Ramlibacter pinisoli: one gene and its partner. The protein of the gene in region 2 interacts with the protein of the main gene of each other region in a pairwise test. Links are inferred from orthologs where the notes say so. Each region holds a gene or a part of one and is shown on either strand. Other genes may lie near its edges. The genes, in order: recO and recR.

The links.
Region 1: the proteins of recR (region 2) and recO interact in binary tests that used the Escherichia coli proteins (3 or more experiments, as listed by UniProt). The link is inferred for Ramlibacter pinisoli from one-to-one orthologs.

The regions. Positions count from the first base shown.
Region 1 is NZ_WSEL01000003.1:1,148,224-1,151,534, forward strand. Bases 1-2,999 are described here. They hold recO (DNA repair protein RecO), read right to left. Parts: upstream 1,877-2,999; coding sequence 1,124-1,876; downstream 1-1,123. Other genes in these bases: acpS (holo-ACP synthase), read right to left, coding at 1-363; GON04_RS06710 (pyridoxine 5'-phosphate synthase), read right to left, coding at 375-1,127; era (GTPase Era), read right to left, coding at 1,863-2,807; rnc (ribonuclease III), read right to left, coding at 2,804-2,999. Outside these bases: more of rnc, read right to left, coding at 3,000-3,311. UniProt on the Escherichia coli protein: Involved in DNA repair and RecF pathway recombination.
Region 2 is NZ_WSEL01000009.1:575,497-578,566, reverse strand. What follows is about bases 1-2,758. They hold recR (recombination mediator RecR), read left to right. Parts: upstream 1-964; coding sequence 965-1,552; downstream 1,553-2,758. Other genes in these bases: GON04_RS17260 (ABC transporter substrate-binding protein), read left to right, coding at 2,120-2,758; GON04_RS17265 (MAPEG family protein), read left to right, coding at 1,591-2,004; GON04_RS17275 (YbaB/EbfC family nucleoid-associated protein), read left to right, coding at 599-931; dnaX (DNA polymerase III subunit gamma/tau), read left to right, coding at 1-562. In the rest of the region: more of GON04_RS17260, read left to right, coding at 2,759-3,070. UniProt on the Escherichia coli protein: May play a role in DNA repair. It seems to be involved in an RecBC-independent recombinational process of DNA repair. It may act with RecF and RecO.

The DNA of each region.
Region 1 (3,311 bases), on a different replicon or contig from region 2:
CGCGTAGTCGGTTTCGTCGGTGACGCTGACGTGGGCCCGCAGGCCCTGGGCCTCGAACCAGCGCTTGAGCTCGCCGTGCAAGACGATCACCGGCTGGCCGCTGGGCAGCTTGGCGATCTCGCACGCGCGCCAGGTCATCGGCATGCGCATGCCCAGGCCGACCGCCTTGCTGAAGGCTTCCTTGGCGGAGAAGCGGGTGGCCAGGAAACTGACCCCGCGCTCCGGCCAGCGGGCGCTGCGCTCACGCCAGGTGGCGAGTTCCCCGTCGGCCAGGATGCGGCGGGCGAAACGCTCGCCATGGCGCTCGAGCGAGGCGCGGATGCGGCGCACGTCGCAGATGTCGGTGCCGATGCCATGGACCACGGACGGCCCTCTCAGCGGTAGGCCGCGTCGATGCAGGCCAGGTAGGCCTTCACGGTCGCGGCGTAGCCGAGCTCGAGGGCGTCGGCCACGAAGGCATGGCCGATCGACACCTCCTGCACGCCGGGCACGGCCCGCAGGAAGTCGGTGAGGTTGTCGCGGTTGAGGTCGTGGCCGGCGTTGACCTCCAGGCCGGCGTCCAGCGCCGCCTGGGCCGCCTGGGCGAAGCCGCGCAGCACCTCGGCCCGGTTCGGGGCACCGTGGGCGCGCGCATAGGTCTCGGTGTAGAGCTCCACCCGGTCGGCCCCGACGGCCCGGGCCGCGGCCATGAGGTCCGGGCGCGGATCCATGAACAGGCTGACCCGCACCCCCAGCGAACGCGCCTCGGCGATGACCGGGCGCAACCGCTCGGCGTCGGCGGGGAAGTCCCAGCCGTGGTCGCTGGTGAACTGGCCTTCGCTGTCGGGCACGAAGGTGGCCTGGTGGGGACGCAGCTGGCGCACGTGCTCCATCAGGTTGTGGAACGGGTTGCCCTCGATGTTGAACTCGGTGCCGGGATGGTGGCCGACCAGTTCGCTCAGGGCGGGCACGTCGTCGCCGCGGATGTGCCGGCCGTCCGGCCGCGGGTGCACGGTGATGCCGTGGGCACCGGCCTGCAGGCACAGCGAGGCTGCGCGCACGACGCTGGGGATGCCGAGGTGGCGCGTGTTGCGCACCAGGGCGACCTTGTTGAGGTTGACGGACAACGCCGTCTTCGAGGCGGTCATAGGGCTTGCAGGTCCAGCATCAGCTGGCGGGTGCGCAGGGTCGGGACGCCGCAATGGTAGTGCAGCAGGTGCCGCAGCTGCGGCTTGAGTTCCTGCATGCCGGCGACCGCGCGCAGGGTGGCCGTATACGGCGCCTCGTCGTCCAGCGCCCGCTGCAGGTCCTGCCATTGCGCGCCGGCCAGGCTGGCGCGTTCCTGGTCGGCGCCGGCGAGCACCAGGCCGCCTTCGGGCACCAGCGCGTAACGTGCCGACGGCTGCAGGTCCTGCAAGGTCGTGGTCTGGGCGTCGAGCGACGGCAGCAGGCCGATCTCGCGCAGCAGCAGCAGCTCGAAGGCCCGCAGGCCCGGCTGCAGCGCCTCGCCGTGTTCGGACCCGAGCACGTGGACCACTGCGGCATAGGCGTCGAACAGGCGCGGGTGCGGGTCGTCGCGCGCCAGCAGCCGCAGCAGCAGCTCGTTGACGTAGTAGCCCGAGAGAAGCGCGTCGCCAGTCGGCATGACCTGGCCGCCCACCCACTCGGCGCCCTTGAGGGCGCGGATCTCGGCGTCGCCGCCGAAGGCCACGCGCAGGGGCTGCAGCGGCAGCAGCACGGGGCGGAAATTGGAACTGGGCCGCTTGGCCCCCTTGGCCACCAGCGCGATGCGGCCGTGGTGGCGGGAGAACACTTCCAGGATGAGGCTGGATTCGCTCCAGTCGTAGCGGTGCAGGACGAAGGCGGGCTCGTCCGAGATCCGCCTACTCGTAGCCAAAGCTGCGCACCCGGGCTTCGTCGTCGGCCCAGCCCGAGCGCACCTTGACCCAGAGCTCGATGAAGACCTTGGCGCCCAGCAGCTTCTCCAGCTCCTGGCGGGCCTCGGTGCCGATGCGCTTGAGGCGCTCACCCTTGTCGCCGATGATGATGGCCTTGTGGCCGTCGCGCTCGACCACGATGGTGGCGGCGATGCGCACGAACCGGCCGTGCTGCGGGCTCGGCTCTTCCTCGAACTTGTCGACCACGACCGTGGACGTGTAGGGCAGCTCCTCGCCGGTCAGGCGGAACAGCTTCTCGCGCACCGTCTCGCCGGCCAGGAACTTCTCGCTGCGGTCGGTGAGTTCGTCCTCTCCGTACCACCAGGGCTGCTCGGGCAGGTACTTGCCGACGATGGCGAACAGCCGCTCGACGTCCTTGTCGTTCCTGGCCGACATGGGCACGAACTCGGCGAAGGCATGGCGCTCCTGCATGTCGCGCAGCCAGGGCGCGATGTCGCCCCGCCGCCCCACCTGGTCGAGCTTGTTGGCCACCAGCAGGGCCGGGATGCCGGGCTTGAGCAGCGACAGCACCTTGGCGTCGCCCAGGGTGAACTTGCCGGCCTCGACCACGAACAGCACCACGTCGACGTCGCCGACGGCGCCCAGCACGGTCTTGTTGAGCGAGCGGTTCAGGGCGGTGCCGTGCCGGGTCTGGAAGCCCGGGGTGTCGACGAAGACGAACTGACTGGTGCCGGTGGTGCGGATGCCGGTGATGCGGTGCCGGGTGGTCTGCGCCTTGCGAGAGGTGATGCTGATCTTCTGGCCGACCAGCGCATTGAGCAGTGTCGACTTGCCCACGTTCGGCTTGCCGACGATGGCGACCAGGCCGCAACGCTGGCCGCTGCCGTCGCCGACGGCCGGGGCGGGTGTCTCGGGATGGTCGCCGGTCACTTGGTCCTCGCCTTCAGCGTCAGCAGCATGGCCGCGGCCGCGGCCTGTTCGCCGGCCCGGCGCGAAGCGCCGATGCCGCGCTCGGTGACGCCCAGCTCGGGGATCTCGCACTCGACGTCGAAGGTCTGCTTGTGGGCGGCGCCGAGGGTGCCGGCAACGCGGTAGACGGGAAGCTTCATCTTGCGGCCCTGCAGCCACTCCTGCAGTTCGGTCTTGGGGTCCTTGGCGGCGGCCTGCATGCTGGGCGTGATCTGCATGTCCTGGAACAGCCGCCGCACCAGAGCTTCCGCCGCGGGGTAGCCGGCGTCAAGGTGAACTGCACCGATCACCGCTTCCAGGGCATCGGCCAGGATCGACGGCCGCTTGCTGCCGCCCGAGCGCGCCTCGCCTTCGCCCAGGCGCAGCACGTTGGCCAGGCCCAGCCCGACGGCCAGCTGGAACAGGGTGTCCTGCTTGACGAGGTTGGCACGCACCCGCGACAGGTCGCCTTCGGGCAGGTCGGCC
Region 2 (3,070 bases):
CAACAACATTCCGCCCGGCCGCGTGCTGCCCGTGGTCGAACCGCCGGCCGTGCGCGGTGCAGCCCCGGCGCGCGAGCGTCCCGCTGCGGGCGGCGGCGAGGTGGTCGGCGTCCCGGTGCGCCAGCAGCCCGAGTCGGCGCGCGAGGCCGCGTCGGCTCCGGCCACCGGTTTCGTGGCGACGGAAGAGGGCGATTTCTGGCATGCCACGGTGCAGCAGCTGGCGGCGGCGGAGGCCATCTCGGCGCTGGTGCGCGAGCTGGGCCTGCAGTCGCAGCTGGTGGCCCGCGACACGGGGCACTGGCTGCTGCGCGTCGAGCGCGAATCGCTCAACCAGCCGGCCGCGCGCGAGCGCCTGCAGACCGCCCTGCGCGCGGCGGGGCACGACGTGGCATTGGCGGTCGAGGTGGGGCCGGTGACCGACAGTCCCGCGCGCCGCAACGCGGCTGCCGCAGCCGAGCGCCAGAAGGCCGCCGAGGAAGTCATCCTGAACGATCCGTTCGTGCAGCAGATGATGCGGGACTTTGGCGCGAGAATCGTGCCTGGAAGCATCAAGCCCGCGTAGCTACGGCACGCGGCAACCACGCAAAGGAATCGACGCATGTTCAACAAGGGACAGCTGGCCGGCCTGATGAAACAGGCCCAGGCCATGCAGGACAACCTGAAGAAAGCCCAGGACGAACTGGCGACCATCGAGGTCACCGGGGAATCGGGCGCCGGCCTCGTCAAGGTCACCATGACGTGCAAGCACGACGTCAAGCGCGTCGCCATCGACCCCAGCCTGCTCGCCGACGACAAGGACATGCTGGAAGACCTGGTCGCCGCCGCCTTCAACGCCGCCGTGCGCAAGGCCGAGGAGACCTCGCAGGAGAAGATGGGCAAGATCACTGCCGGCATGCCGGGCCTGCCCGGCGGCATGAAGTTCCCGTTTTGAGCGGGCACGGGCGCGACGCGCGGGCGGGCGGCCGTGGCTGATCCCTCCCTCAACGCACTCGTCGACGCCTTGCGGCGCCTGCCCGGCGTCGGCGTGAAGTCGGCGTCGCGCATGGCCTACCACCTGCTGCAGCACGACCGCGAAGGCGCGCAGCTGCTCGCGCAGGCGCTGATGCAGGCGACCGCCCGCATCCGGCAATGCAGCCTGTGCCACACCTTCACCGAGGAAGAGGTCTGCCCGACCTGCCGCGATCCGCAGCGCGATGCCAGCAAGCTCTGTGTGGTCGAGACGCCGGCCGACCAGGCCGCGCTGGAGCGCACTGCGGCGTACCGAGGCCGCTATTTCGTGCTGATGGGCAAGCTCAGTCCGCTGGACGGCATCGGCCCCCAGGACATCGGGCTGGGCAAGCTGTTCCAGCGCGCCACCGACGGCCTCGTCCAGGAGGTCATCCTGGCGACCAATTTCACCGCCGAGGGCGAGGCCACCGCGCACGTCATCGGCGAGGCCCTGAAGCAGCGCGGGCTGAAAGTCACGCGCCTCGCGCGCGGCGTGCCGGCCGGCAGCGAGCTCGAATACGTGGACCTGGGCACCATCGCCCACGCCCTCGTCGACCGTCGCTGAGCCAGGGCGGCGTACCAACTCCAACAAGAACGACCACGATGGGACCTGTCCGCTTCACCGTTGCCTACTGGTGCGTGCTCGCCGCCGCGCTGCTGCCGTACGCCTGCGCCTACCTGGCCAAGTCGGGCGGATTCGGCCGGCCACGCAGCCAGGGCGGGTACGACAACCAGGATCCCCGGGCGTGGCTCGGCAAGCTCACCGATTGGCGGGCGCGCGCGAACGCCGCCCAGGCCAACAGCTTCGAGGCGCTCCCGTTCTTCATCGGAGCCGTCGTCATCGCCCACCAGGTGGCCGCGCCGCAGACGCTGGTGGACATCCTGGCGGTGGTCTTCGTCACGCTGCGGGTGGTCTACATCGCCATGTACGTGGCCGGCCTGCCGACCATCCGGTCGGCCATTTGGGCCCTCGCGTTCGTGGTGAACGTGGGCATCCTGCTGGCCGGCCTGCGCTAGCGCCCGGCTGCCCGCTGGGGTTACGTGGAAACCCGCACGGGATGGTCCCGATGCGGTGCAGGGATCTCCTTGGCTAACCTCGTTGCACGAGAGACAGCCGCCCCGGAGAACCCCGATGATTGCCCCCGCCATCACCCGCCGCAGCTTCGCGCTCGCCGCCGGCGCGGCGGTCGCGGTAGTGGCGGTCCCCGCCTTGCGCGCGCAGGCGCGCATCGAGAAGCCCCGGCTCTCGCTGGCGGTCGGCGGCAAGGCGGCGTTCTACTACCTGCCCCTCACCATCTCCGAGCAACTCGGCTACTTCCGCGCCGAAGGCCTCGAGGTGGAAATCTCCGACTTCTCCGGCGGCGCGCGCGCGCTGCAGGCGCTGGTGGGTGGCTCGGCCGACATCGTGAGCGGCGCGTACGAGCACACCATCAACATGCAGGCCAAGAACCAGTTCATCGAGGCCATCGTGTTGCAGGGCCGCGCACCGCAGATCGCGATGGGCGTGTCCACCAAGACCATGTCGGGCTACACGTCGCTGGCCGACCTGCGGGGCAAGAAGATCGGTGTCACCGCGCCCGGTTCGTCGACCAACATGGTTTCCAACCTGGTGCTCTCGCGCGCCGGCATCAAGGCCAACGAGGTCAGTTATGTCGGCGTGGGGACGGCGGCCGGCGCGCTGGCGGCGTTGCGTTCCGGCCAGATCGATGCCATGAGCAACATCGATCCGGTCATGACGATGCTCGAGCAGAAGGGCGACGTGAAGATCATCAGCGACACGCGCACGCTCAAGGGCACGCAGGAGGTGTTCGGCGGGCTGATGCCGGCCGCCTGCCTGTACACGCACGTCGAATTCGTCCAGAAGTACCCCAATACCTGCCAGGCACTGGCCAATGCCATCGTGCACGGCCTGAAGTGGCTGCAGACCGCGGGACCGAGCGACATCATCAAGACCGTCCCCGACAGCTACCTGCTGGGCGACCGCGCCCTCTACCTGGCCTCCTTCAACAAGGTGCGCGAGGCCATCTGCCTCGATGGCCTGCTGCCGGAGGAGGGCGCACGCACGGCGCTGAAGGCCCTGGCG